Regions from separate parts of the Aeromonas aquatilis genome, predicted to be linked through region 2. Evidence: predicted binding sites of a transcription regulator. Region 2 holds the regulator's gene; the other holds the start of a gene.
What was found. The regulator sigma-54, encoded in region 2, starts transcription at its own class of promoters, with help from an activator protein. The targets are predictions, from matches to a motif close to TGGCACNGTTTTNGCTT.
Positions count from the first base shown of each region.

Region 1: the regulator sigma-54 is predicted to act here: its motif matches at 2,219-2,235, upstream of flgF (flagellar basal-body rod protein FlgF).

Region 1 is NZ_JBSTYP010000008.1:50,107-56,248, reverse strand. Features, by position in the region: gene ACW5W8_RS04525 (flagellar hook assembly protein FlgD) at 11-736, shown strand; gene flgE (flagellar hook protein FlgE) at 761-2,128, shown strand; gene flgF (flagellar basal-body rod protein FlgF) at 2,273-3,019, shown strand; gene flgG (flagellar basal-body rod protein FlgG) at 3,035-3,823, shown strand; gene flgH (flagellar basal body L-ring protein FlgH) at 3,838-4,509, shown strand; gene ACW5W8_RS04500 (flagellar basal body P-ring protein FlgI) at 4,518-5,615, shown strand; gene flgJ (flagellar assembly peptidoglycan hydrolase FlgJ) at 5,659-6,142, shown strand, end outside.
Region 2 is NZ_JBSTYP010000036.1:21,515-35,032, forward strand. Features, by position in the region: gene yjgA (ribosome biogenesis factor YjgA) at 298-822, opposite strand; gene pmbA (metalloprotease PmbA) at 936-2,279, shown strand; gene murA (UDP-N-acetylglucosamine 1-carboxyvinyltransferase) at 2,367-3,623, opposite strand; gene ibaG (BolA family iron metabolism protein IbaG) at 3,642-3,899, opposite strand; gene ACW5W8_RS15010 (STAS domain-containing protein) at 3,899-4,171, opposite strand; gene ACW5W8_RS15015 (ABC transporter substrate-binding protein) at 4,168-4,797, opposite strand; gene mlaD (outer membrane lipid asymmetry maintenance protein MlaD) at 4,800-5,297, opposite strand; gene mlaE (lipid asymmetry maintenance ABC transporter permease subunit MlaE) at 5,305-6,084, opposite strand; gene mlaF (phospholipid ABC transporter ATP-binding protein MlaF) at 6,084-6,884, opposite strand; gene ACW5W8_RS15035 (KpsF/GutQ family sugar-phosphate isomerase) at 7,092-8,087, shown strand; gene kdsC (3-deoxy-manno-octulosonate-8-phosphatase KdsC) at 8,087-8,641, shown strand; gene lptC (LPS export ABC transporter periplasmic protein LptC) at 8,638-9,198, shown strand; gene lptA (lipopolysaccharide transport periplasmic protein LptA) at 9,185-9,712, shown strand; gene lptB (LPS export ABC transporter ATP-binding protein) at 9,716-10,441, shown strand; gene ACW5W8_RS15060 (RNA polymerase factor sigma-54) at 10,507-11,946, shown strand; gene hpf (ribosome hibernation promoting factor) at 11,967-12,254, shown strand; gene ptsN (PTS IIA-like nitrogen regulatory protein PtsN) at 12,257-12,703, shown strand; gene rapZ (RNase adapter RapZ) at 12,749-13,518, shown strand, end outside.

The DNA of each region.
Region 1 (6,142 bases), on a different contig from region 2:
GGGATGCAAGATGGTCGATAAAACCAACAATATGAACGGCATCAACCGGACCTCGACTCAGATGGGGGGCACTCCCCCGGCACCGAAGAAAGAGCTGGATCAGGCTTCATTTATGAAGCTGCTGACTATGCAGTTGTCATATCAGGATCCCTTCAAGCCGGTCGACAATGCCCAGATGCTTTCCCAGATGGCCTCCATGTCTACGTCGGAGGGGATCAGCAGTTTGTCCAATCAGATGGGTAAGCTCAACGATCAGATGATCTCCAGCCAGGCCCTGCAAGCCTCTTCTCTGGTGGGACAAAATGTGCTGCTCCAGGGTAATACCGGATTTTTAGATAAAGATGGTTCTTTGTCTGCGGTCGTTGCTGTAGGCACAACGAATAAATATGCGAACGTCAAAATTACCGTTGAGGATGAAAAGGGACAGGTTATCAAGGAGTTCCCTCTCGAAGGAGACCAAAAAGGTAATGTTGAAGTCGCTTGGGATGGTACAGACAAAGCTGGTAAGCGGGTCGCTGCAGGTAAATATGTTATCAAAGCCAGTGGCGCGCTCAATGGGAAGTCGGAAAGTATTGCCACCTTTGCTTATGCCAAAGTGGATAGCGTTGCCTTGGGTAACGCCACTAACCCGACGCGCCTCAATCTGAGAGGACTGGGTAGCGAATATCTGAATAATATTCTGCAAATTTCAGGCACCAATTCAAATCCGACGGTTACACCGTCAACAACCTCGTGACAGCATCGATCTAAGGAGCTGGATATGTCATTTAACAATGCCTTGAGCGGTGTCAACGCGGCACAAAAAGACTTGAACGTCACCGCCAACAACATTGCTAACGTCAATACAACGGGCTTTAAAGAGTCCCGTGCCGAGTTTGCGGATGTCTACGCCAACTCGATCTTTGTCAATGCAAAGACCCAGGTTGGTAACGGTGTGGCGACCGGTGCGGTGGCCCAGCAGTTCCATCAAGGGGCGCTGCAATTTACCAATAACGCGCTGGATCTGGCGATTCAGGGCAACGGCTTTTTCGTGACCTCTGATGGCCTGACCAACCTGGATCGCACCTATACCCGTGCCGGGGCCTTCAAGCTCAATGAAAACAGTTATATGGTCAATAATCAGGGCCATTATCTGCAAGGTTATGAAATTAACGCCGATGGCACGCCCAAAGCAGTGAGTATCAATGCTACCAAGCCTATTCAGATCCCTGACAAGGCTGGTGAACCAATCAAGACATCCAAAATTGACGCCAGTTTCAACCTGCCGTCTACAGCGTCGCCGTTGCCTGCTGGCGCCGGTGCCGGTGATGCATCAACCTTTGATCCAAAAAATTCGAAAACCTACTCATCTTCTACCTCCGTGGTGATTTATGACTCATTGGGTGAGCCGCATACCATCACGCAATATTTTGTTAAAGAAGCTGACCCAGCAGATCTGACCAAACCGGCCAATCCAACAGCTTGGCGTATGTATCTTTACCAAGGGGATAAGCCTATTGATATTGTTGGTGGTGTAACGCCTACCATGACGGCAGGTTTGAGCCAGGCGCCTGCTGGTGCAAGAATTACCTTCGGGGCTGATGGCAAGATGATTACTCCGACTACACCGGCGACCATCAAGACAGAGCAACTGGGAACCGTGGGCGCAGCTGGCGCAGGTATCATTACTAACGGCGCAGATCCCACCCAGCAGGTGGATATCAATTTTGGAACCGTGACCCAATACGCCTCACCGTTTGAAGTCAACAAGTTGACTCAGGATGGCTCCACTGTCGGCCGGTTGACCAAGGTGGAGATCACTCCGGATGGCATCGTGTCCGCGACTTACAGTAACGCAACCACCATCAAGGTGGCCATGGTCGCCATGGCCAAGTTTGCCAACTCGCAAGGATTGACTCAGGTTGGCGATACCTCCTGGCGTCAGTCTCTGCTCTCTGGCGATGCCTTGCCGGGGACGCCAAACTCAGGAACATTTGGCACCATCAAATCATCCTCCCTGGAGCAGTCCAACGTGGATTTGACCTCGGAGCTGGTGGACCTGATCACTGCCCAGCGTAACTTCCAGGCCAACTCGCGTTCTCTGGAGGTCAACAGTTCGCTGCAGCAGACCATCCTGCAGATCCGTTAATTGCGCAATACATGATAATGAGAGGGGGCTTGGCCCCCTCTCTGTTTCTGTCGTATTCCCATCCTCCTTATCCTCCCATATTTCCGCTGTTGGCACTCTAATTGCATTTCTCCTGTCAGAGTCATCTGTTTGACGGAGAATTCCATGGATCACCTGCTTTATATCGCCATGTCCGGGGCCAAAGAGACCATGAACAGCTTGGCTGTTCGGGGCAACAACCTCGCCAATGCCAATACCACCGGTTTCAAGTCCGATTTTGAGCAGGCCAGAAGCATGCAGGCATTCGGAGAGGGCTTGCCAAGCCGGGTGTTTGCCATGGCTGAGCGCCCGGGTCAGAACCTGCAGCATGGCATGTTGATGACCACCGGACGGGATCTGGACGTGGCGGTGGATGGTCCGGGCTGGATTACCGTGCAGGACCCCAAAGGGGGTGAGGCCTATACCCGCATGGGGAATTTGCAGGTCAATGCGACCGGCAACTTGCAAACCTCGACCGGTCTGAACGTAGTGGACGATGGCGGTAAGCCTATCGTGCTACCGATGCCGATGGAAAAACTCGAGATCAATCGGGATGGCACTATCAGTGGTCGACCGGAGGGGGCCGCCGCCAACTTGCCGGAAGATTTTCAGCGGATCAAGCTGGTTAACCCGGCCGCCGATGCGGTGGAGAAGGGGCAAGATGGTCTGTTTCGCCGCAAGGATGGCCAGAAGGAACCTGCCGCGGCCAATGTTGGCCTGATTGCCGGCTCCCTGGAGGGGAGCAACGTCAATGTGGTGGATGAGATGACCAACCTGATCCGGCTGCAACGCCAGTTCGAAACCCAGGTCAAAATCATGAAGACGGCCGAAGAGAATGATGAAGCTCAAACCCAACTGCTGCGAATCAGCTAATCAAGGAGTTACACTATGAATCCTGCACTCTGGATCAGCAAGACCGGGTTGGATGCACAGCAGACCAATATTTCGGTCACCTCGAACAACCTGGCGAACGCCAGCACCGTGGGCTTCAAAAAGTCACGGGCCATCTTTGAAGATCTGCTGTATCAAAACATCAATCAGCCCGGTGGCCGCTCCTCTGCCGATACCGAGCTCCCCTCCGGCTTGATGCTGGGGGCGGGTGCCAAGGTGGTGGCGACCCAGAAAAACCACAGTCAGGGTAACGTACAAACCACTGACAACTCGCTCGATTTGATGATCAGTGGTCGTGGCTACTTTGAAATTCAGCTGCCGGATGGCAGTGCGGCCTATACCCGTAACGGTCAGTTCACCCTCAACGATGAAGGGACCATAGTGACCCCGGGTAATGGCTACCCGCTGCAACCGGAAATCCAGATCCCGGAAAACGCCCAGAGCGTTACGGTGGGTGAAGATGGCCAGGTCTCGGTGCAGCTCAAGGGCGATGGCGCTTCTCAGGTCGTCGGTCAGATCAACATCTCCGACTTCGTCAACGCCAGCGGCTTGCAGCCGATGGGGGAGAACATGTTTGTCGAGACCCAGTCCAGCGGTGCTGCCGCTCAGGGGACTGCCGGTGCCGATGGTTTGGGGGTGATCAAGCAGGGGATGCTGGAGACTTCCAACGTCAACGTGACCGAAGAGCTGGTAAACCTCATTCAGGCTCAGCGGGTCTACGAGATGAACTCCAAGGTGCTCTCCGCCGTGGACGGCATGATGTCCTTCCTGATCCAGCGTACCTAATTAGGAGGTGCATGATGAAAGCCGTATGGATGCTGGGATTGCTGGTGCTGGGAGGGTGTAGCAGCACTCCCAATACGCCCAAGCCTGATGATCCCGAGTTTTCCCCCGTCTACGGAGAGTCGGAGCCGGTGTCGGTGCGGCCGACAGGGGCGATTTTCCAGCCGGATCAGGTCAATGGCATCTATTCGGATATCAAGGCGCACAAGGTGGGTGACATCATCACCATCGAGCTGTCTGAATCCACCTCCGCCTCGAAAAAGGCCAATACCCAGAGTGGCAAGGACAATAAGTTCAATCTGGATCCGGTCAAGTTGGGTGGCGTTCCCGTGACCGCCAGCCCCTATGATCTCTCAGCCTCCATTGCGCAAGACAGCGCGTTCAAGGGGCAGGCCAAGGCGGATCAGAGTAACAGCCTGCAGGGCAGTATTTCGGTCAGCGTGGCCAAGGTGCTGCCCAACGGCAATCTGCTGGTGCGTGGCGAGAAGTGGATCATGCTTAACAATGGCAATGAATATATCCGGATCATCGGCCTGATTCGCCCGGAGGATGTGACATCGGATAACAGCGTTTCGTCCCAGAAAGTAGCCAATGCCCGCATTTACTACGGTGGTACCGGTGATCTGGCCAATACCCAAGAGCAAGGGTGGCTGACCAGCTTTTTCAATGGCCCCTGGTGGCCGCTCTAGGAGATGTTATGAAGTCACTCCGTCTTGTCACTCTGCTCTGCTGTCTGCTGCCGTTGGACGTGGCGAATGCTGCCCGGATCAAGGACATCAGCTCGGTTGAAGGGGTGCGCAGCAACCAGCTGATTGGTTACGGCCTGGTGGTCGGTTTGCCCGGTACCGGCGAGAAGAACAACGCCTTCACCGAGCAGACCTTCCGTACCATGCTCAACAACTTTGGCATCAAGGTGCCGGATAACATCAAGTCCAAGATCAAGGATGTGGCGCCGGTGGCGATTCATGCCGACCTGCCCCCTTTTTCCAAACCGGGCCAGACCATCGACGTAACGGTCTCTGCCATTGGCGAGGCCAAGAGCCTGCGGGGAGGTACTTTGCTGCAGAGCTTCCTGAAAGGGCTCGATGGCCGGGTCTATGCGGTTGCACAGGGCAGTCTGGTGGTCGGTGGTTTGGGGGCCGAGGGGGCTGATGGCTCCAAGGTCGTGGTCAATACCCCGACCGTCGGGCGAATTGCCAACGGTGCGACCGTGGAGCGGGAGGTGCCCAACTCCTTCAGTCAGGGTGACACTATCACCTTCAACCTTAACCGACCCGACTTTACTACGGCGCGCCGTCTGGCCGATGTGGTCAACGATCTGGTGGGGCCCAATACCGCTCAGGCGCTCGATGCTACCTCGGTCAAGGTCTATGCCCCGCGGGATCCGGGTCAGCGCGTCTCCTATCTCGCCACTATCGAGAATCTGGAGGTGGATCCGGCCAACGAGGCGGCCAAGATCATCGTCAACTCCCGCACCGGCACCATAGTGATCGGCAGTCAGGTCAAGCTCAAACCGGCGGCCATCAGCCATGGCGGGTTGACGGTGACCATCGCCGAAAACCAGCAGGTCTCCCAGCCCAACCCGTTGGCGGGAGGAGAGACGACGGTGACCAACAACTCGACCATCAATGTCCAGCAGGAGCCGGGGCGGATGTTCAAGTTTGATACCGGTGCGACCCTGGACGATCTGGTCCGGGCGGTCAATCAGGTCGGGGTTGCCCCCGGTGATTTGATGGCCATCCTTGAGGCGCTGCAGCAGGCAGGCGCCATCGAGGGGCAACTGGTCATATTGTAACAAGCGGCAAGTGGTTGCCACGGGTGGCAATGAGGTAAGCAAAATGGCGGAGTTTGACAGCAACAGCGGCATGAATCTCGGGATGGTACAGGACATCAAGAACCTGGACCGTCTGCGCCAGATGAGCCAAAGCAAAGAGGGACAGGCCGAAGCGCTCAAGAGTGCGTCACGCCAGTTCGAGTCAATCTTTACCCAGATGCTGTTTCAGAGCATGCGTCAGGCCAACGGGGTGTTGACTCAGGACAACCCGATGAACAGCAGCTATACCCAGTTCTATGAAGGGATGCTGGATGAGCAGCGGGTTGCTGACATGTCCAGCAAGGGGGGACTGGGATTGGCTGACATGGTGGCCAAGCAGCTCTCTCCCGAGACCTTTACCCATCAGGATGGACGGGTGCTCAAGATGCCGCAGCGCACCGAACGGACCTACAAACCCTATCAGCCACCCACGGCGGCGGCCGATGATTTGATCGCGGCATCCAAAGTTGGCAAAGATTTTGCTGAAAAAGAGATGACCGAGGGGGGCA
Region 2 (13,518 bases):
GGCGTCGGGCAGGGTGGCAGAATCGTCGGTCAGCCTGGGCAGCAACAGCCTGGATCCTCTCTCCAGTCTGCCAAGGCCGTTCAATATGTCAAACGAAATGATGCGTAATTGTTAATGAAAATGTTTTTTTGCTGCTCTGAAGTGGCGATTTAACTGGGAGGGAGCAGGCAGGCATTTATGGCCGGGTCGCCTGGATGGTGGATATATTAAACGCGCAGGGATTGCGGGGAATTGGGCTGGGCAGGGGCAAAGGCATCAATAGAAACACGCCTCCACGAGGGAGGCGTGTATTGGGGATCACAGCAGATCTTCGATCTCGCCGCGCAGATACTGGTACATCTCGCGATAGGCGACCGGCGGCTTGTTCAGCACCCGCTCCTTGTTGGCGGAGCGGATCAGCTGGCGCAGCTTCTGGCGATCCAGCTCGTGGAACTGGGACATCAGCTCATTGAGGGCGCTGTCACCTTCGGTGATCAGGCGCTCGCGCCACTGCTCCAGACGATGCAGGCGGGCATTCACGGTGGAGTGACGATTCTTGAAGATCGACAGGGCCTCGATGATCGGCTCCGGGTCGCGGCTGCGCATCAGGCGGCCGATGAACTGCAGATGGCGACGGTAGGATTCATCTTTCTTCGGCTTGAGCTTGCGCCCCAGCTCGATCGCTTCGGCCAGCTCTTCGTCCAGCGGCACTTTTTCCAGTTCGCTATGGCTAAGGCTGACCAGCTCATCGCCCATTTTTTGCAGGGCTTCGGCATCGCGCTTGAGCTGGCTCTTGCTCGGGCCCCAGTCTTCGAACTCGTTGTCGTCTTGATATTGACTCATCGGTCTCTTAGTTCCTGTCATTCACGTTTGGTGGATATGTTACCAGCTTCTCCCGCTGGGCGCAGGGGTCTGATATGCTTAGCCCCTTTCCTTCTTTCATACAGATGTGAGTTATGGATCAGCAAGACCAAATCCGCCAGGATCAAGCCCATCTCGAGGCCGTGGTTGCCGAAGCCCTGGAGATAGCCAAAGGACTGGGCGCCTCGCTGGCCGAAGTCTCCATCAGCAAGCAGACCGGGTTGTCGGTGAATACCCGGGGTTGTGAACTGGAAAGCATTGAATTCAATAAGGATGGTGCCCTCGGTATCGCCGTCTATCGCGATGGTTGCAAGGGATCCTCCTCAACCACCGATCTGGGCAAACCCGCCATTCGCGCTGCCGTTGAAGCGGCCATCGAGATTGCCCGCCACACTTCGGCCGATGATTGTGCCGGTCTGGCGGACGCCGACCTGCTGGCTTGGGATGCTCCCGACCTGCAACTGTGCCACCAAATCGAACTGGATCCCCAGCGCGGGATCGAGCTGGCCATCGAGTGCGAGCGGCTGGCGCTTGGTCGCGATGCCCGTATCAAGCATTCCGACGGCGCCGGTTTCTCCAGCCATCTTGGCATCAAGGTCTATGGCAACAGCCATGGCTTCGTAAAAGGCTACGCGGCCTCGCGCAACTCCCTGAGCTGCGTGCTGATTGGCGAGCAGGATGGCGACATGCAGCGGGATTACGGCTACTCCTCAAGCCGTACCCTCGACGGGCTCTGGAGTCCGCAGCGCATTGCCGACGAAGCCGTTGAGCGTACCGTCTCCCGCCTCGGCGCCCGCAAGATCTCCACCCGTCACGCGCCTGTGCTGTTCCACCCTGATACGGCCTCCGGCCTGTGGGGCCATCTGGTGATGGCCATCAGCGGTGGCAACCTCTATCGCAAGTCGAGCTTCCTGCTCGACAAATTGGGCAAGCAGATCCTGCCAGAGTGGCTCACCATTCAGGAGTTCCCGCATTTGCTGGGCGGGCTCGCCAGTACCCCGTTCGATGGTGAAGGGGTGCGGACCCGCGACATGGATATCATCCGTAACGGCGAGCTGATGAGCTGGCTGCTGACCTCTTACTCCGCGCGCAAGCTGGGGCTGACCACCACCGGCCATGCAGGTGGCATCCACAACTGGCAGGTTTCCAACACGGGTCAGGATTTTCAGGGCATGCTCAAGGAGATGGGCACCGGCCTACTGGTGACCGAGTTGATGGGGCAGGGGGTCAATATCGTCAATGGCGATTACTCCCGCGGCGCCGCCGGTTTCTGGGTCGAGAATGGCGAGATCGCCTATCCGGTCGAGGAGATCACCATCGCCGGCAATCTGGCCGAGATGTTCAGTCATATCGTGGCGGTGGGCCGCGATGAAGATGAGCGCTCCAGCCTCAAGACCGGCTCGGTACTGGTGGAGAGCATGAAGCTGGCGGGTCACTGATCCCGCTATCAACAGAACTCAAACCATGAAAAAGGCCCCCTCGCCAACGCGAGGGGGCCTTTTTATCGGCTAGCGATCAGGGGGCTATCAGCCCTTGATGCGCTCGATGCGGCCACCTAGACCCTGCAGCTTCTGCTCGATGTCTTCGTAGCCACGGTCGATGTGATAGATACGGTCGACGATGGTGGAACCTTCGGCCACGAAGCCGGCCAGTACCAGACTGGCGGAGGCGCGCAGATCGGTCGCCATCACCTGGGCACCCTTGAGTTGCTCGGTGTCACGGCAGATGGCCACATTGCCCTGCAGTTCGATGTCTGCGCCCATCCGTACCAGTTCGGGAACGTGCATGAAGCGGTTCTCGAAGATGGTCTCGGTGACCATGCCGGTGCCTTTGGCGACGGCGTTCAGCACGGTGAACTGTGCCTGCATGTCGGTCGGGAAGGCCGGGTAGGGGGCCGTCTTGATGGTGACCGGCTTGAGGGTGCGGCCAGTCATGTCGAGGGTGATCCAGTCTTCACCCTTCTCAATCAGGGCGCCAGCCTCTTCCAGCTTGACCAGTACCGCTTCCAGCAGAGTCGGGTCTGTCTTGCGGCAGGTGATCTTGCCGCCGGTGACCGCTGCGCCCACCAGGAAGGTACCGGTTTCGATACGGTCAGGCTGCACGCTGTAGTTGCCGCCGTGCAGATGCTCGACACCGTCGATGGTCAGGGTGTCGGTGCCCGCACCCTGGATCTTGGCACCCAGCGCGTTGAGGAAGTGGGCCAGATCGACCACTTCCGGCTCGCGCGCGGCGTTTTCGATCACGGTGCGGCCATCAGCCAGGGTTGCGGCCATCATCAGGTTTTCGGTACCGGTCACGGAGACCATATCCATCAGGATGTGGGCGCCTTTCAGGCGACCATCGACACGGGCCTTGATGTAACCATCTTCGATGGTGATCTTGGCGCCCATCAGCTCCAGGCCGTGGACGTGCAGGTTGACCGGACGGGCACCGATGGCGCAACCGCCGGGCAGGGAGACATCAGCCGCGCCGAAACGGGCAGCCAGCGGGCCCAGCGCCAGAATGGAGGCGCGCATGGTCTTCACCAGCTCGTAGGGGGCTACGTGGTTGTTCACCGCACCGGTCAGCACTGTGACGTTGCCGTTGACCTTGGTGGTCGCGCCCAGCATCTCCAGCAGCTTGATGGTGGTGCCCACGTCTTTCAGGCGCGGCACGTTGGAGAGGTGCACCTCTTCATCACAGAGCAGGGTCGCGAACAGGATCGGCAGTGCGGCGTTTTTGGCGCCGGAGATGGTCACTTCGCCGTTGAGAGTACAACGACCATCGATTTTGAATTTGTCCATTTTTACTTCGTTACCAAATCAGGAGGGCAATAGGAATTTACGTTCGCGTTTCCACTCGGCGTCGGTGAACGCTTTGATGGAGAGGGCGTGAATGGCGTTGCTGGCGATCTTGTCCATCAGCGGGGCATAGATGGCCTGCTGCTTCTTGACCCGGCTCATGCCGTCAAACATGTCACCGACGGCGATCACTTGGTAGTGACTACCGTCCCCTTTGACATGGACTTCGGACAATGGCAGAGCCTCAAGGAGTATCGCTTCAATTTCAGAGACTTGCATTATGCGTCCTCAGTTGTGAGCGGGGTTGACTGAAACAGCCCGGCCACCCCGTAGAGGTTGGCCAGGGTATAGAAATCACTGGAGGCGCCCACCAGTTGCGGTGTGGCGCCTCGCGCTAATACGGCTTTGGCCCATTTGACCAGCAGGGCCAGTCCGGCGGAGTCGAGGGTGGTGACGCCGCCGAGCTCGAGCCGGTCGTCCTGCCACCATTCGGCGCGGCGTTGCCACAGGTCATTGACCTGTGGCGCCTGTAGCTCACCGCTTAGGGTCATGGTTTGAGTACCAGCGGCTTGGCGTTGTGTTCGCGCAACTGGGCGATCACTGCATCGATGCCATTCTGGCGGATCAAACCGCCGAGCTCGCTCTGTTTGGCGGAGAGCAGGCTGATCCCCTCTGCCACCATGTCGAAGGCTTTCCACTCGCCGGTCTTGTTGTTCTTGCGCAGCTTGAACTCGAGGAAGATGTCCGGCTTGCCGGCCTCTTTCACGCTGACGTTGACGGCGGTGATGTTGCCGCTGGGAGCTTTTCCCGGCTCGACCTTGACGGTCTGCTTGTCAAAATGGGCCAGCGCATCGGCGTAGGAGCTCACCATGTACTCGGTGAACACCTCGACGAAGGCATTGCGCTGCGCTTCGGTGGTCTCTTTAATCTGGTTGCCAAGCACCTTGTAGGCGGCGAAGCGGTTGTCCACATAGGGCAGCAGCTCTTCGCGGATGATCACCCGCAGGTGATCCGGATTGCTCTTCACCTGGGCCTGATCGGCTTTCAGGCGGGCAAAGGTCTGCTTGGCAGCCTGATCCACCAGCGCGTTGGGGTCGGTGGCATCGACTGCCTGGGCAGACAGGGAAAAGAGCATGCTGGTCATCAGACCCAGCAGCAGGGCGATTTTCTTGAACATGATTACTCCTTCTTGCTGTCTGATTTGCTGTCGGAGGATTGGCTGTAGAGGAACTTGCCAATCAGGTCTTCCAGCACGATGGCGGATTTGGTGTCTTCAATCAGGTCGCCATCCTTGAGCATCTCGGTGCCCATCTCCTCATCGCTGAAGCCGGGGGCCAGACCGATGTACTGCTCGCCGAGCAGACCGGAGGTGAGGATGGAGAGAGAGCTGGTATCGGCAAACTGGCCAGCGCTCTTTTGCATCATCAGGGTCACTTCGGGCACCTGGGTTTTCGGGTCCAGTACGATGTCGCTGACCCGACCGACCACCACGCCGCCGACCTTGACCGGCGAACGGACTTTCAGGCCGCCGATATTATCGAAATGCGCGCGCAGGGTATAGGTTTCTCCTTCCGGTTTGAAGCTCAAACCGGCCACTTGCAGGGCCAGTGCCAGAATGGCACCGATGCCAGCCAGCATGAAGGTGCCGACCAGGAATTCTACTTTGCTGAACTTCATCTTTACCTTATCCAAACATGACTGCAGTGAGTATAAAATCCAGGCCGAGCACGGCGAGGGATGAGTGGACCACGGTTCGGGTCGTGGCCTGACTGATCCCGGCCGAGGTCGGCTTGGCATCATAGCCGTTAAAGAGCGCAATCCAGGTGACCACCAGGGCGAAAATCAGGCTCTTGATGGCGCCCTGCATGATGTCTTCATGCCAGTCGACGGAGGCCTGCATGGCAGACCAGAAGCCCCCTTCGTCCACGCCGAGCCAGTCCACGCCGACCAGCTTGCCGCCGAAAATGCCGATCAGGCTGAACATAAAGGCCAGCAGCGGCATGCTGATGACGCCAGCCCAGAAGCGGGGGGCAACCACCCGGCGCAGCGGGTCGACCGCCATCATCTCTAGGCTTGAAAGTTGCTCGGTGGCCTTCATCAGGCCGATTTCAGCGGTCAGGGCCGAACCGGCACGGCCGGCAAACAGCAGCGCCGTGACCACAGGCCCCAGCTCCCGCAGCAGGGAGAGGGAGACCAGCGGTCCCAGGCTCTGCTCGGCGCCGAAATCCTTCAATACGTTGTAACCCTGCAGCGAGAGCACCATGCCGATGAACAGGCCGGAGACCAGAATGATGGCCACCGACTGTACGCCCACCACATACAACTGCTGGACAAGCAGCGGGAAGTGCTTGCGCGGTTCGGGTTTGCCCGCCAGCGCATGGAACAACATGATGGTGGCGCGACCGACGGAGCTGATAAACCGCACTCCGACCCGCCCCAGCTTGCTTATTTGACTTATCAACATCAGAGATCCTGTAGCAGATCGCCTGCCGGAAAATGAAACGGAACAGGACCATCGGGCAATCCTCTGAGGAATTGCTCGACTTCGGGATTGTGCTCCTCGCGCAGCTGGTCCGGCGTGCCGTGCGCCACCACCTTGCGATTGGCAATGATGTAGGCGTAATCGGCGATGCTCAGCACCTCTTTCACATCGTGGGTGACGATGACGGAGGTGATACCGAGGGCATCGTTCAGCTCCTTGATCAGTTTGACCAGCACCGCCATGGTGATGGGATCCTGCCCGACAAACGGCTCGTCATACATGATGAGGTCGGGGTCAAGGGCGATGGCCCGAGCCAGCGCCGCCCGGCGCGCCATGCCGCCGGAGAGCTCGGAGGGCATCAGTTTTGCTGCACCGCGCAAGCCCACCGCCTGCAGTTTCATCATGACGATGGTGTGGATCAGCTCCTCCGGCAGGCCGGAGTGCTCTCGCAGCGGGAAGGCCACGTTGTCGTAGACCGTCATGCCGGTAAACAGCGCGCCGCTCTGGAACAGCATGCTCATCCGCTTGCGCACTTCATAGAGGCGCGAACGGGAGAGGGTGGGGATATCTTCCCCGTCAAACAGAATGTGACCGGACTCCGGCTTGAGCTGGCCACCAATCAGCCGCAGCAGGGTGGTTTTACCGATGCCGCTCGGGCCCATGACGGCGGTCACCTTGCCACGAGGAATGGTCAGGTTGATCCCGTCATACAACAGCCGATCTCCGTGACTGAAGGTCAGGTCGGAGATGGTGATCAGGTCATTGTTCAAACAATTGTCCATCCGGTGTAAATAGGGAGCGAATTTTATGGGGTAGTCTAGGGCTAAGCAACAGCAAGGAACAACTATTGAACAGGCCGCCAGCCCATTTGCACGACAGTTTTCTGTAACAAAGTGCGTCATTGAGAGCGGGACTCACCATCCGATTCGCTTATCCGGACAGACTTTTTTATAATCCCGCAGCTAATTTCGGCCCGGAGCTGTGTCTTTATGTCTGTAAAGCCTGAGAAAGTGTCTGAACTGTTCGATTTTCGTCGCAGTGCCCGCGCGGTGCTGGACACAGAAAAGCAAGCCATTGATGGACTCTATCAGTATCTGAACGACGCCTTCGACAAGGCGTGCGAAATGGTGCTGCGCTGCGGTGGCAAGATAGTGGTCACCGGCATGGGCAAGTCGGGCCATATCGGCAGCAAGATCGCCGCGACCCTCGCCAGCACCGGCACACCGGCCTTCTTCCTCCATCCGGGGGAAGCGAGTCACGGCGATCTGGGGATGATCTCCAGTGGCGACCTTATGATCGCCATCTCCAACTCCGGCGAGAGTGACGAAATCCTGGCCCTGCTGCCAGTACTCAAGCGTCGCGGCATTCCGCTCATCTGCATGACTGGCAATCCCGCCTCCACCATGGCCAAAGAGGCCAACGTGCACCTGTGCATCAAGGTGGAGAAAGAGGCCTGCCCGCTGGGTCTGGCCCCCACTTCCAGTACCACGGCAACCCTGGTGATGGGCGATGCCCTGGCGGTCGCCCTGCTGGAAGCGCGCGGTTTTACCGCCGATGACTTCGCGCTCTCGCACCCGGGCGGTTCCCTTGGCAAGCGTCTGTTGCTGCGGGTCGGCGACCTGATGCACCGCGGTGAGCTGTTGCCCCGGGTGGGGATAGATGCCACCATCAGCCAGGCGCTGCTGGAAGTGAGCCGCAAGGGGCTCGGTATGACGGCGGTGGTCGATGGCAATGGCCTGCTGGCAGGGCTCTTTACCGATGGCGACCTGCGCCGCATTCTTGACCAGCAGATCGATATCCATCACACCCCCATCAGCCGTGTGATGACGGCCAACTGTGTTACCGTAGGTCCAGAGATGATGGCTGCGGAAGCCGTCAAGCTGATGGAAACGAGAAAAATCAACGGATTACTGGTCGTGGATGAAGAGAAACGCCCGCTCGGCGCCTTCAACATGCACGACCTGCTGAAAGCCGGAGTAATTTGATGCAAAACGTACCGACCCTCTATGGTCCGGTGACGCGCAGCCAGTTTGAGAAGGCGGCGCAAATCCGCCTGCTGGTGTGCGATGTGGATGGGGTGCTCTCCAACGGCCTCATCTACATGGGAAACAACGGCGAAGAGCTGAAAACCTTCTGTACCCGCGATGGTGCGGGCATGCGAGCGCTGCTCAATGCCGGGATCGAGATCGCCATCATCACCGGGCGTAACTCCCGTATCGTCAGCGATCGGATGAAAAGCCTGGGGGTGGCTCATGTGGTGCAGGGGGCTGATAAAAAGTTGCCTCACTTCGAAGCGCTGCTGGCCAAGCTGGGGCTGACTGCTGAACAGGCCGCCTATATGGGCGATGACACCATCGATCTGCCGGTGATGGCCGCTTGCGGCCTGGGTATCGCGGTGGCCGATGCCCATCCGCTGGTGCTGAGTCGTGCCGATATGGTGACCCGGCTTGGCGGTGGCATGGGCGCGGTGCGCGAAGTGTGTGACCTCATTTTGCAGGCGCAGGGCCACGACGATTATCAGCCCGAGGCCTCGGTATGAGCAGACAGACCCTGTTGTTTGCCCTGCTGTTTCTGGTCGCGCTGGTTGCCTGGCAGCTGGGCAAGGTGGAGCTGGTGCCTGAGAGCGCGGTCAAAATCGAAAACTATCAGCCGGATTTTGTCGCCAAAGATCTGGTGACCACCCGTTTTGATATCAACGGCAAGCGCACCGAGCGGCTGGAGTCGACCTACGCCGAGTATTATCAAATCCTCGAGCAGGCCACCTTCGACAAGCCGGTGGTCTACATGTATGACGATCAGGGGGCCGCCGAGTGGAAGGTGACCGCCGAAACCGGCGTGCTCAACACCGGCGACAACGTCATCCTGCGGGACAAGGTACATCTGGATGGTCTGCTGCCTACCTCTTTCATCTCCACACTGGATACCCCCTATCTGGAGCTGGATCTGGTGACACAAGATGTGCGCAGCAACCGGGAAGTGAACATTCTGGGTCGGGATTTCCAGACCCAAGGGGTTGGCCTCAAGGGCCATCTGGACCGCAAATATTTTGAGTTACTGGATCAAGGCCATGCCATCTATTTCAATGAAAAACGCTAATCTGGCCCTCGCAGCCCTGTTGTTGTGTGGTGCGGTGACCGCCAAAGAGTCCGACTTTGCCGAGAAGGTCTACGTCGATGCCGTCAAACAGGTGGCCGAGATGCAGGACAACCGCATCACCTTCGAAGAGGATGTGACCATCAATCAGGGCACCATCCGGATCAAGGCTGACAAGGTGGTAGTGACCCGTTCCGGCGAGAAAGGGGCCGAGGTGATGACGGCCTACGGCAAGCCCGCCACCTTCTTCCAGATCCTGGATAACGGCAAGCCGGTCAATGCCCACGGCAACACTATCCGCTACGAGCTGAAGAACCGGCTGGTGACCATCACAGGCAACGGTCAGCTCAAGCAGGAAGATAGCCAGGTCAATGGCGATCTGATCCGCTACGACATCGTCAAACAGAAGATGATTGCCGAGAGCAAGAGCCCGAGCCAGCGAGTCAAAACCGTGTTCCTGCCGGATCAGGTAGAGAATTTCGACAAGCCCGCCGACCAGAAGAAGCAGGGAAAATAAGCCATGGCAGTGTTAAAAGCAGTGGGCCTGCAGAAGAGCTACAAGCGCCGCATGGTGGTGAGTGACGTCAGCCTTGAAGTGGGCACTGGCCAGATTGTCGGCCTGCTCGGCCCCAACGGTGCCGGCAAGACCACCTCGTTTTACATGATCGTGGGGCTGGTGCAGCGCGATGCCGGTCTCATCACCATCGACGATCAGGACATCAGCCTGCAGCCCATGCATGTGCGGGCGCGTAACGGCATCGGTTACCTGCCGCAAGAGGCCTCCATCTTCCGTCGCCTGTCAGTGTTCGACAACCTGATGGGAGTTATGCAGACCCGCAAGGGGTTGAGCCGTGAGGAGCGTGAGGACAAGGTTCAGCAACTGCTGGAAGAGTTCAACATCACCCACATTCGCGACAACCTGGGCCAGAGCCTCTCCGGCGGTGAGCGCCGTCGGGTCGAGATCGCTCGTGCGCTGGCGGCCGAACCGCGTTTTATTCTGCTGGATGAACCCTTTGCAGGGGTTGACCCGATTTCTGTGATAGACATCAAGAAGATCATTCAGCATTTGAAAGATAGAGGCCTTGGCGTCTTGATTACCGACCACAACGTCAGAGAGACTCTGGACGTATGTGAGAAGGCCTATATCGTCAGCCACGGCAAGATGATTGCCGAAGGTGCACCGGCTGACATCCTTGCCGATGAGCAGGTCAAGCGCGTCTATTTGGGCGATCAATTCAGTCTATAGTAAGGGGGCATGCCTTCATTTCCTTTGACGAGTGCCTCGCTGAACATAAGGATATCCCGACGTAGATGAAGCCGACATTACAGTTGCGTCTCGGTCAGTCCCTGACCATGACGCCGCAATTACAACAAGCGATTCGTCTGCTCCAGCTCTCCACTCTGGAACTTCAGCAGGAAATTCAGCAAGCGCTCGAAAACAACCCTCTGCTGGAGCAGGAAGAGAGCGAGGCGCAAGAGACCAGTCCGGAAGCGCCGGTCGATGCCAGCCAGCTGGATTCCAGCGATGCCATGGCTCAGGAGCAGATGCCTGACGAGTTGCCGGTGGATACCACCTGGGACGAGGTTTACTCTGCCGGCACCGCCCAGAGCGCGGGCCCCATCCACGATGGGGAAGATAGCGTCTATCAGGGAGAGACCACCGAAAACCTGCAGGATTATCTGTTGTGGCAGATGCGACTCACACCGTTCAGCGATGTGGATGCCGCCATCGCGCTCGCCATCATCGATGCTATCGACGAATCCGGTTATCTGACCGTTGCGCTGGAGGATATCCAGGCTGCCGTCACCAGCGATGACGTAGAGGTGGAACTCGATGAGGTCGAGGCGGTACTCAAACGGGTTCAGCACTTCGATCCGGTCGGCATTGCTGCCCGTTCTGTGCAGGAGTGTTTGCTGATCCAGCTGGATCAGTATGACCCGCAGACCCCCTGGCTCAACGAGGCCAAGGAGGTGATCCTCGAGCACATGGAGCTGCTCGGCAACCGGGATTACCGCACCCTCGCCCGCAAGACCCGACTCAAGGAGAGCGACCTCAAGGAGGTGCTGGATCTGATTCAGCTGCTGGAGCCGCGCCCCGGCAACGGCATCATCCAGAGCGACTCCCAGTACGTGATCCCCGACGTCTCCGTGGTCAAGAAGGGTAGCAAGTGGGTGGTCGAGCTCAATCCCGACTCTGCCCCCCGCATCCGGGTCAACGAGACCTATGCCGCCATGGCCCGCAACGCCCGCAGCAGCACCGACACCCAGTTTATTCGCTCCCATTTGCAGGAAGCCAAGTGGTTCATCAAGAGCCTGGAAAGTCGCAATGACACCCTGCTGAAAGTGGCCAGTTGCATTGTCGAGCAGCAACAGGGCTTTTTCGAGTATGGTGAAGAGGCGATGAAGCCGATGGTGCTCAATGACATCGCCGAAGCGGTAGAGATGCATGAGTCGACCATCTCCCGGGTGACGACCCAGAAGTACATGCATACCCCCCGTGGTATCTTCGAATTGAAGTTTTTTTTCTCCAGCCATGTGAACACCGAAGGAGGAGGAGAGTGCTCATCGACCGCAATTCGCGCGCTCATCAAGAAGCTGGTCACGGCAGAGAATCCTGCCAAGCCGTTAAGTGATAGCAAGATCGCGGATTTGCTGGCCGAACAGGGTATTATGGTGGCGAGACGCACGATCGCTAAGTATCGCGAATCCTTGTTTATCCCACCTTCCAATCAGCGCAAACGCCTGGTTTAGGCAAACAAAAGGATGATGTTATGCAAATTAACCTGACCGGACACCATGTCGAGATCACCGAAGCTCTGCGTGATTATGTGAATAACAAATTTGCCAAACTCGAGCGTCACTTCGACCACATCAACAATGTTCATGTGGTGCTTAGCGTGGAAAAACTGAACCAGATAGCGGAAGCCAAATTGCACGTCAGCGGTGGCGAAGTGTTTGCCAACTCTGAACATGCCGATATGTATGCTGCGATAGACACCTTGCTCGACAAGCTGGACAGGCAGATCATCAAGCACAAAGATAAGTTAAATAAAAAATAACCATGCAACTTGAACACATACTGAGTCGGGACTGCACCAAGAGTGCAGTCCCTTGTACCAGCAAGAAACGCGCCCTCGAGATCATCAGCGAGCTGGCCGCTGAACGCCTTGGCACCTCCCGCCAGGCGCTGTTTGAATGCTTGCTGGCCCGCGAAAAAATGGGTAGTACCGGGATCGGTGCCGGTATTGCGATCCCCCACGGTCGCATTGACGATGAGTTCCCGCCAACCGCGATCCTGATGACCTTTGCCGACCCTATTCCTTTCGACTCCATCGACAATCAACCGGTTGACCTGCTGTTTGCCTTGCTGGTGCCGGAAAGCGAGTGCAAGCAGCATCTCAAGACCCTTTCTCTGATGGCTTCCAAGCTGGGTGACAAGGCGGTTTGCCGCCAGTTGCGTCAGGCAACCAGCGACGAAGAGCTCTATCAGATCATGACCTCGGCCTGATAGCAGGCCAAGGATGAGACACCCGTTTTGGCGTGAGGGAACAAGATGCAGTTAATCGTGGTAAGTGGACGTTCGGGCTCCGGTAAAACGGTAGCCCTGCGAGTGCTGGAAGATCTGGGTTACTACTGTGTGGACAACCTGCCGGTCAATTTGCTGCCCCAGCTGATTGTGTCGGTGGAGAGCCAGTACGACAAATTGGCGGTCAGCATCGATGTGCGCAACCTGCCGAGCGACCCGGAGAAACTGGAAAATCTGCTGGCTCAGGTGCGCAATGAGGGGCGGGTTGAGTTCTCCAGCTTTTTCTTCGATGCCGACAACGGCACCCTGCTCAAGCGCTATGGCGAGAGCCGCCGTTTGCACCCCCTCTCACGCAACAAGCTGTCGCTGGATGAGGCGATTCGGGAGGAGACCCACCTGCTGGCACCCATCTCCTCGACCGCTGACCTGCGTATCGACACCACCACCCTCAGCATTCACGACCTGAGCGAGCTCATTAAGACCCGGGTGCTTGGGAAGAAAGAGAACGAGCTGGTGCTGGTGTTCGAGTCGTTCGGCTTCAAGTACGGCATTCCCAAGGATGCCGACTTCGTGTTCGATGCCCGCTTCCTGCCCAACCCGCACTGGATCCCCGAGCTCAAACCGTTTACCGGCAAGGATGAGCCGGTCGCCAACTACCTCTCGGCGCAGGCCGATGTGATGCTGTTTACTCAGCAGATCGAAAACATGCTGGCGACCTGGTTGCCCCATCTGGAGCGCAACAATCGCAGCTACCTCACGGTCGGCATCGGTTGCACCGGCGGTCAGCACCGCTCGGT